DNA from 2 places in the Arthrobacter sp. E70 genome. Region 2 is predicted to be linked to the other one. Evidence: riboswitches for the same ligand, from Rfam matches in the RefSeq annotation. Region 2 holds a riboswitch; the other holds the start of a gene.
What was found. A riboswitch is a leader RNA that binds a small molecule or an ion and turns the genes downstream of it on or off. The one in region 2 is predicted to bind cyclic di-AMP.
Positions count from the first base shown of each region.

Region 1: it holds a riboswitch for cyclic di-AMP, as region 2 does, so the genes downstream of both, AC3IMC_RS13385 (aggregation-promoting factor C-terminal-like domain-containing protein) here and AC3IMC_RS02955 (LysM peptidoglycan-binding domain-containing protein) in region 2, are expected to answer to the same signal.

Region 1 covers NZ_JBYQFR010000009.1:129,804-134,006, reverse strand. Annotated here, with positions in the region: gene AC3IMC_RS13390 (glycosyltransferase family 39 protein) at 1-1,386, shown strand, start outside; cyclic di-AMP (ydaO/yuaA leader) riboswitch at 1,550-1,709, shown strand; gene AC3IMC_RS13385 (aggregation-promoting factor C-terminal-like domain-containing protein) at 1,715-2,419, shown strand; gene AC3IMC_RS13380 (glyoxalase superfamily protein) at 2,498-2,905, opposite strand; gene upp (uracil phosphoribosyltransferase) at 2,951-3,586, opposite strand; gene AC3IMC_RS13370 (phosphatase PAP2 family protein) at 3,599-4,203, opposite strand, start outside.
Region 2 covers NZ_JBYQFR010000002.1:203,170-207,372, reverse strand. Annotated here, with positions in the region: gene AC3IMC_RS02960 (protein adenylyltransferase SelO) at 1-838, shown strand, start outside; gene AC3IMC_RS02955 (LysM peptidoglycan-binding domain-containing protein) at 896-1,738, opposite strand; cyclic di-AMP (ydaO/yuaA leader) riboswitch at 1,742-1,932, opposite strand; gene AC3IMC_RS02950 (TraR/DksA family transcriptional regulator) at 2,209-2,568, shown strand; gene AC3IMC_RS02945 (DNA alkylation repair protein) at 2,565-3,116, shown strand; gene AC3IMC_RS02940 (DUF1810 domain-containing protein) at 3,109-3,555, shown strand; gene AC3IMC_RS02935 (glucose 1-dehydrogenase) at 3,566-4,203, opposite strand, start outside.

The DNA.
Region 1 (4,203 bases), on a different contig from region 2:
CTGGTTGTTCCGGCGCTGGGCCTCGCCTACCTCTGGGCGGCCCCCACCACACTCGGACGCCGGATGGTGCACCTGCTGGGCGCACTCGGCGGAATTGTCGTGGTGGCTGGCAGCTATGTGGCGCTTTTCCAGCTGACGCCGGCCTCGGCGCGGCCCTACATGGCCGGGTCCACCACCAACAGCTTCCTGGAACTCACGTTCGGCTACAACGGCCTGGCCCGCATCACCGGGTCGGGTGAAGGCATGCCCGGCGGCGGCGCGGGCTTAGGCGGAGGTGCGGGCTTAGGCGGAGGTGCGGGCGCGCCGGGAGGGACGGAGGGCTTCGGCGGCGGCAACACCGGATTCGGCGGCGCCGCCGGCCTTCTGCGGATGTTCGGGACCAGCTTCGGCGGCGAGGTGTCCTGGCTGCTGCCCGCCGCCCTGATCCTGCTGGCCGCGGGGCTATGGTTCACCCGACGCGAGGCCCGTACCTCCCTGAGCCGGGCATCCCTGATCCTGTGGGGCGGCTGGCTCCTGGTGACGGCGGGCGTCTTCAGCTTCATGAGCGGCATCGTCCACCCGTACTACTCCGTGGCCCTGGCCCCGGCGATCGCGGCCCTGGCGGGCATTGGAGCCATTGAACTATGGCGCGGGCGGGCGTACTGGCCCGCCCGGATCGTGCTGGCCGTCGCCGTGCTCTCCACGGCAATGTGGTCAGCGGTGCTGCTGGTCCGGGATGCGTCCTGGCTCCCGTGGCTGGGCATCACCGCCATTGTCCTCGGCGTCCTGGCGACGGCCGCGATCCTGCTCCGCGTTGACGGCATGGGGACTGCCGGCCGGTTCCGCCATGCCGGACCCGCCGCCGTCGTCGTGGTGTCCCTGCTGGCAGGAGGCCTCGGAACGGGCGCATGGACGCTGGCAACCGCTGCCACGGCGCACTCCGGTTCCATCCCGACGTCGGGCCCTGCCGGTGCTGCCGGCCTGGCCCGTTTCGGTGACCCCGCCGGCGGTGGTACCGCCCGCGGTGGTATGGCCGGCGGTGGTATGGCTGGCGGGCCCGGCGAAGGAACGCCGGACACCGCGCTGACCGCCCTCCTGTCCGCCACCACCACGAAGTGGTCCGCTATCGTCTCCGGCGCATCCCAGGCAGCAAACCTGGAACTGGCCTCCAACACGAGCGTGATCGCCTTGGGCGGCTGGAACGGCGGGGACCCCTACCCCACGCTCGCGCAGTTCCAGGACATGGTGGCCAAGGGTGAGATCAGCTACTTCATCGAAGGCGGGGCCCGTGGCATGGGCGGCGGCTTAGGCGGCCGGGGCGGCACCTCAGAGGTGGCCGCGTGGGTCCAAGCCAACTTCCAGTCCCGGACCGTGGGCAACTCCACGGTCTATGCGCTGACAAAGTAGCAGGCCCAGAGGCACCACGGATAAGGACGGCTGATAACGGCTGGCAACGCGACGCGCCATTCATCGTGACTTCCGTTACCTAAATGTGACTTAAGCGCAGGCTTCCTGTACCGTCGATTAAGTGCGGCCCGCGTTCGGACCGCAATCCCGGGTTGACGCCAAGCTCTGCCACTTCCCGGATTCCGCTTGAGCAACGGCAGAGGCGGGGGACCCACCGTCCCGGGCATTGACTGCCCTTGGGGTTAAGCAGCATGTGATCATTCCGTGCTGCCGGATGCCCTCATCCGAACCCGACAGCTAACTCCGCAGGTGTGAGAGGCGATCAACCATGTCCAAAAACACGGCAGAACCCTGCCTGCAGTCCAAGGCAAAACACCGGGCCAAGGCCCAGGCGGCCAAGAAGAGCACACTCGGCCGGCGGGCCGCCATCCTTGCGGCATCCTGCGCCGTGCTGGTTGGCGTAGGCGCCGCGGGCCAGGCGACCAGCAGCATCGTCCCGGTGTCGGCCACCGAGGCCCACTCTTCCACAGCCGCTTCCGACGCCCAAATGAGCATCGAGAAGAGCGAGATCCGGTCAAATCCGGCAGCAACCCCCGCTCCTGCGCCGATCAGCGTGGCACCCCAGGCGGCCGAACCGGCACCTGCCCCGGCCCCGTCCACTCCCCCCGTTGAGGCGGCACCCGCTCCGGCCCCCGCACCCGAGCCTGCTCCCGCCGTCGCGGTCAACGATCCTGCCGGCGCCCAGGCCTACGCGGCCAGCCAGCTGGCATCCTTTGGCTGGAGTGCTGACCAGATGCAGTGCCTGAAGACCCTGTGGACCAAGGAATCGGACTGGACCACCACCGCCACCAATGCCAGCAGCGGGGCCTACGGCATCGTGCAGTCCCTGCCGGCCGAAAAGATGGCAAGCGCCGGCGCGGACTACCTCACCAACTACCGCACCCAGATCAACTGGGGCCTGGACTACATCAAGAAGAGCTACGACTCTCCCTGTGGCGCCCTGAACTTCCACCTGGCCCACAACTGGTACTAGGAATCCCGCACCTGTGAGCAGGTGCGAAACCCGGCACCGGCAGCAGCCCGCATCCACGGATGCGGGCTGCTCTCCGCGTTAATCAGCCCGCGTTGATTCAGCTGCCGGCTGCCCCGCGTTCCGCCACGGGATGTACTGGACAGACCACTTGTTGCCGTCGGGATCGGAGAAGTACACGAAGTGGCCCCAGGGCAGCACTTCGATATCACTGACATCCACCCCGTTGTTCTGCAGGTGGTCGTGCGCTTCCTGGATGTCGTCAACCACCATCTGAAGGGTGGTTCCTGTGCCGGCAGGGGCGTCCAGAAGCCCCTCGCCCATGCAGATGGAGCAGGCAGAGCCGGGCGGCGTCAGCTGTACAAAGCGGATGTCGTCCGAGGGCCGCTCGTCATAGTCGGCGTTGAAGCCCACCTGGTTGACGTAGAAATCCTTGGCGCGGTCCACGTCGGACACGGGGACGTAGACAAGTTCAAGTTTCCAGTCCATCCGCACAGGCTAGCGGCGGGACCCTGTTTGGAAAAGGGTTGCAGCCTACCCGGCAATGCCGTAGAGGCGGTCCCCGGCGTCGCCGAGGCCGGGAACGATGTACGACTTGTCGTTGAGCTTCTCGTCGATGGATGCCAAGACAATGTGCACGTTGGCGCCCGACAGCTCTTCCTCCAGCCGGGCGAGGCCTTCGGGTGCCGCCAGCAGGCAGATGCAGGTGACATCGGACGCGCCACGCTTGAACAGGAACTTGATGGCCTCGCGCAGGGTTCCGCCGGTGGCCAGCATGGGGTCCAGGACGAAGACCTGCCGACCGGTCAGGTCCTCCGGAAGGCGCTCCGCATAGGTGATGATGTCCAGGGTTTCCTCATCCCGGGCCATTCCCAGGAAGCCCACCTCGGCGGTGGGAACCAGCTTGGTCATGCCCTCGAGCATCCCCAGGCCGGCCCGGAGGATGGGGACCACCAAAGGCGTGGGCTTCGTGAAGGCCGTGCCGACGGTGGTGCTGACGGGAGTCTGGATGGTGACGGGCTCGGTGCGGACCTCGCGGGTAGCCTCGTAGGCCAGCAGGGTGACCAGCTCCTCCGTCAACTGGCGGAAGACCGGTGACGGCGTGTTCTTGTCCCTCAGGACGGTGAGCTTGTGGGCAACCAGCGGGTGGTCAACAACGAGAGTGCGCATCCACCAAAACTATCACCCGCCGGTACTCTGCCCGGGGCCGGAAGTACCGCCGTCGTGCAGTTCCTGGGCCACCACGTCGCGGACCACGGGACGGTCGAACGACGGCGGCGCACCGGCATGCTCCCGGCGCCGGACCAAGTGGAACAGCCTGTGCGCCAGGATCACTATGGCCACCCAGGCGAACCCCAGGATCCAGCCGGCCATGACGTCGGTCAGCCAGTGGTGACCGAGGAACACCCGGCTCAGGCCCATGGCGATGATGAAGAGGGTCCCAGCAGTGATCGCCGTGACGCGGGTCCACATCACGTTGAACTGGAGGCAAATGAGGTAGACGATCAGGCTGATCACCACAGTGGTGTTCAGGGTATGGCCGCTGGGGAACGAGGGTGAATCCTCATACGGCGGCACTGCGTCGGCGTGGTCCGGCCGGGTGCGGCCCACGAGCTTCTTTCCGAATGTGGTGGCCGCGATGGACGCTGCGGCCGCGCCCCCAACGAGGATAAGGGGGCGCCAGTTGCGGCTAAGGAAGGTCAGCCAGGCGGTGAGGATGCTGGCAAGGATCGGCATGCCGACGCCGCCGCCAATATTCGTAAAGCCGGTGACTGTGGCATTGAGGC
Region 2 (4,203 bases):
CCGCCATTACCCTGACGCTGCGAAGGTCGAAAACCCCTACCTGGAACTGTTCCGGTCCGTGGTCTCGGCCCAGGCTTCCCTGGTGGCCCGGTGGATGCTGGTCGGATTCGTGCACGGAGTGATGAATACGGACAACATGACCATCTCCGGAGAGACGATCGACTACGGCCCGTGCGCCTTCATGGACGCATTCAACCCGGGCGCCGTCTACAGCTCAATCGACGTCAGCGGACGCTACGCCTACGCCAACCAGCCCGTCCTTGCCGAATGGAATCTCGCCAGGCTCGCCGAGGCGATGCTGCCGCTGATCGACGAGGACCAGGAGAAGGCGGTAACGCCGGCGGTGGAGGCCCTGGGCGCATTCCGCGGGCAATACAGCGCCGCGTGGTCCGGCGGCATGAGGGCCAAGCTGGGCATCCCCGAGGCCGCGGCCGCCGATGAGGCTGCCTCGGCCGTGGTGGACGGGGCAATCGCCATCCTCAAGGACGGCCCCGTCGACTACACCCTGTTCTTCCGGAACCTCGGCAAGGCTGCCCGCGGCGACCTCCGGCCCGTCCGCGGCATGGTCCTTGACCTGCCGGCCTTCGATTCCTGGGTTGAGCGGTGGCAGGCCCTGGGCCCCGACCAGGAGCTGATGGACAGCGTGAACCCGGCCTATATTCCGCGCAACCACCTGGTGGAAGAAGCACTCGCGGCCGCCACCGGGGGAGACCTGGACCCCCTGCGCCGGCTGCTGGAAGCGGTCACTGAACCCTTCACCGAGCGGCCTGGGCTGGAACGCTACGCCGAGGGAGCGCCCGAAGACTTCGGGAGTTACATGACCTTCTGCGGGACCTGAACGCAGAAGGGCGGCGGCCGGAAATCCCGGCCGCCGCCCTTCTTCGACGCGCGGTGGTTAGGCCACGCGGACGGCGGAGTAGCCGCCGAGCCAGCTGATGGAGTGTACCTCGGTGGTGTAGCCGTTGACGCCGCCGCTGACCACCTGGCCGTTGCCGGCGTACACGCCCACGTGGCCGGAGGTGATGATCAGGTCACCGGGGGCCGGGCTGCCCACCACGCTGCCGTACTGGAAGAACTGGGTGGGGGCGAGGTCGCCCACCGACTTGCCCACGGAGCGCAGGGCCTTTTCCACCATGGCCGTGCAGTCCTGCTGGACACCCAGCTGGCCGTAGGCCGATGCGAGGATCGCGGCTCCCGTGCCGGTACCGGTGGAGGCCGGGGTGGCCGAAGCGTAGGACATGTTCATTCCGGTGTTCACCGGAGTGGACGCAGCTGCCGCCGTAACGGGTGCCGGGGCGGGAGCGGGTGCCGGGGCGGGTGCTGCCGCAACGTATCCTGCCTCGGGGATCTGGATCTGGTCACCCGGGTAGATGATTGAGGACAGTCCCAGTCCGTTGGCGGACAGGACGTCGTTCAGGCCGACACCGTAGGCTGACGCGATGGCGCCAAGGGTATCGCCGGAAACCACCGTGTGGACGGTGCCGGCAGCGGCGGCCGGCGCTGCCACCTGCGCGGCGGGCTCGGCGGTGGCCTCGACGTTAGTCGTGGTGCCCGGGGCGGTTACACCTGCGTGGGCCGGCGCACCGACCCCGAACGCAATGCCGGATGCTGCTGCCACTGCGAGCGCCGGGCGGCCCAGCGAGCGGGCCTGGGACTTCGCTGTCACGGCGAGGCCCTCGAGCACAATTGAGCGGGCCGGAGTCGCGCGGTGACGGGCTGCATTGGAAATTTTTGACACGGTTGATCGCCTCTCCCATGCCTGCGGGGTGAGCTGTCGGGTTCGGGCTGGAGATGCCCGGCCGAAAGCACCCCGCAACGGACGGAGGCGCTATTCGACTTAACCCCAAGGCCTCAAGAGGCCATGGAAATGTGGTTCCCCCGTCCCTGCCAGCTGGAAACGATCGAATCCCGGGTCAGCGGCAGGGCTCGGCAAGCTGATGGGAATGTCCCGTCTGGGAGGGACACCATTCGACCATAACCCGCTCTCGGGTCAATTGTCACATTTGGATAACATGCGAGGTTTTCCTCTCGCATTAAGCAATCGTTTTGATGCGCGACTTCGCCTGTTACTGCAACGTGTTCATGCATGCCTTGGTAACGCTTCCGCCACGGTCTCCTGCCAAGCCATGCAAGCACCCGGCAGGCTTCGGAACTATGCCCCTGATCGTGACCAAGATCAAGGTCCTGAGGGGGCGCTAGGCTTTCCCTATGCCAGACGTTGAACGGTTCCGGGTGCTGCTCGAGCAGGAGCGGGAGCGGAGGTCGGCTTTGCTGCCGGCGCTCCGGGCGGATATCGCGGCGGCGAATTCAGCGCGCCAGGACTCCAACGTCGACGACGAGCACGACCCCGAAGGTGCAACGATCGCCTTTGAACTCTCCCAGGCCGCAGCGCTCCTGAAGCAGAGTTCGGCGGGGCTTGACCAGGTGGAGGCCGCCCTGGCCCGGATCGGCGACGGTACTTACGGTATCTGCGCGGTGTGCGGGGAGCCCATCGCCGAGGGCCGGCTGGAAGCCCGGCCGTGGACCCCCTATTGCATCCGGCATGCGGCAACGGGGCGTGGGCAATGAGCGGCGCCACGGACACGGTGGCCGCGGCCGCGGAATTCATCGACAGGACCCTCCAGAATGAGGGTGCCTGGTACCGGGCGGACGACGTCGGCAGCCGGCTGGGCGGGGCCCTCGCCTCCTACGGCTCATCCGTCGGGGCGGTCCGCGGCACCGTGCGCGACGCCCTGCGAAAATTCAAGGCCCTTGACCACGACGGCACGGTCATGCTTGCTTCGGCGCTCTGGGGCCAGCCTAAACCCGGAGCCCGGCCAGTGTTTGAGCGGCGCCTGGCCGCCGTCGTGCTGCTGCAATCCAAAGTCCGCGGGCTCCGGCATTCGGACCTGACCCGCCTTGAAGGGTTCCTCCGCTCCGCGCTGGCCCAGGAGCTGGTGGAGCCGATGATCGCGGACGTCCTGGTGCCGCTGCTGGCGGGACTGGGGGAACGCGAACGGCAGCGCGCCGACGTTGTCCTGGCAAGATGGCGGGAAGATCCGCAGCTGCAAGCGGCCGCGGATGCCCTTGAGAAGGACCTGACCCTGAGAAACGCACCTGGGAGATCCAATGAATGAACCGTTTGACCTCGCCCGTTTCGTCACCGCCCAAAACCGCGGTGGAACCTATGAGCAGGCGCTGGGGGAGCTGCAGGTGGGCAACAAGACCGGCCACTGGATGTGGTTCGTCTTCCCGCAGATCGCCGGCCTGGGGCGCAGCGCCATGTCCCGCACCTACGCCATCGCATCCCTGGCTGAAGCACGCGCCTATCTGGACCACGACGTCCTCGGCCCCCGGCTGCTCGAATGCGCGCAGGCCCTGACCAACCACCCCGACCGGTCCGCCGAGGATATCCTGGGCGGCATCGACGCGCAGAAGCTGCGGTCCTCCATGACACTGTTTCTCCGGGCGGCGCCCGGAGAAACAGTGTTCAAGACCGTCCTGGCCCAGTTCTTCGACGGCCAGCCGGACGAGGCCACCGACGCGCTGCTTGCCGAACAGGAAGCCGCCGGATAAGCGGCAACGGCTACGGCGTGGGGCTGCCGCCGTTGACGTTGAGCGTTTCGCCCACCACGTAGCTGGACTCCGGCGACGCGAGGAAGACATACGCGGGTGCCAGTTCGGCGGGCTGCCCGGCCCGGCCCAGGGGAGTGGACTGGCCGAACTCGGGCAGTTCCTCCTTCGGCTGGCCGCTGCTCACCTGCAACGGGGTCCAGATGGGGCCCGGAGCCACCGCGTTCACCCGGATCCCCTTCGGTGCCAGCTGCTGCGCCAGCCCCTTCGTGAAGTTGTTGATGCTGGCCTTGGTGGTGGCGTAGTCCACCAGCGTGGGCGAGGGGTTGTACGCCTGGATCGAGGTGGTGTTGATAATGGTGGAGCCCGGCGGCATGTGCGGCACCGCAGCCTTGGTCAGCCAGAACATGGCGTAGACGTTGGTCTTCAGCGTGTGGTCGAACTGTTCATCCGTGATGTCCTGCAGGTCCTTCTGGGCCACCTGCTTGCCGGCGTTGTTGACCAGGATGTCCACCCCGCCCAGGACGGCAACGGCGGTGTCCACCAGGTCCGTGCAGGCCGCAGCGTCCTTGAGGTCGCCGGGGACCTTGATTGCCTTGCGACCTGCCGCCTCAATGATTCCGGCGATCCGTGACGCGTCTTCCTCTTCCT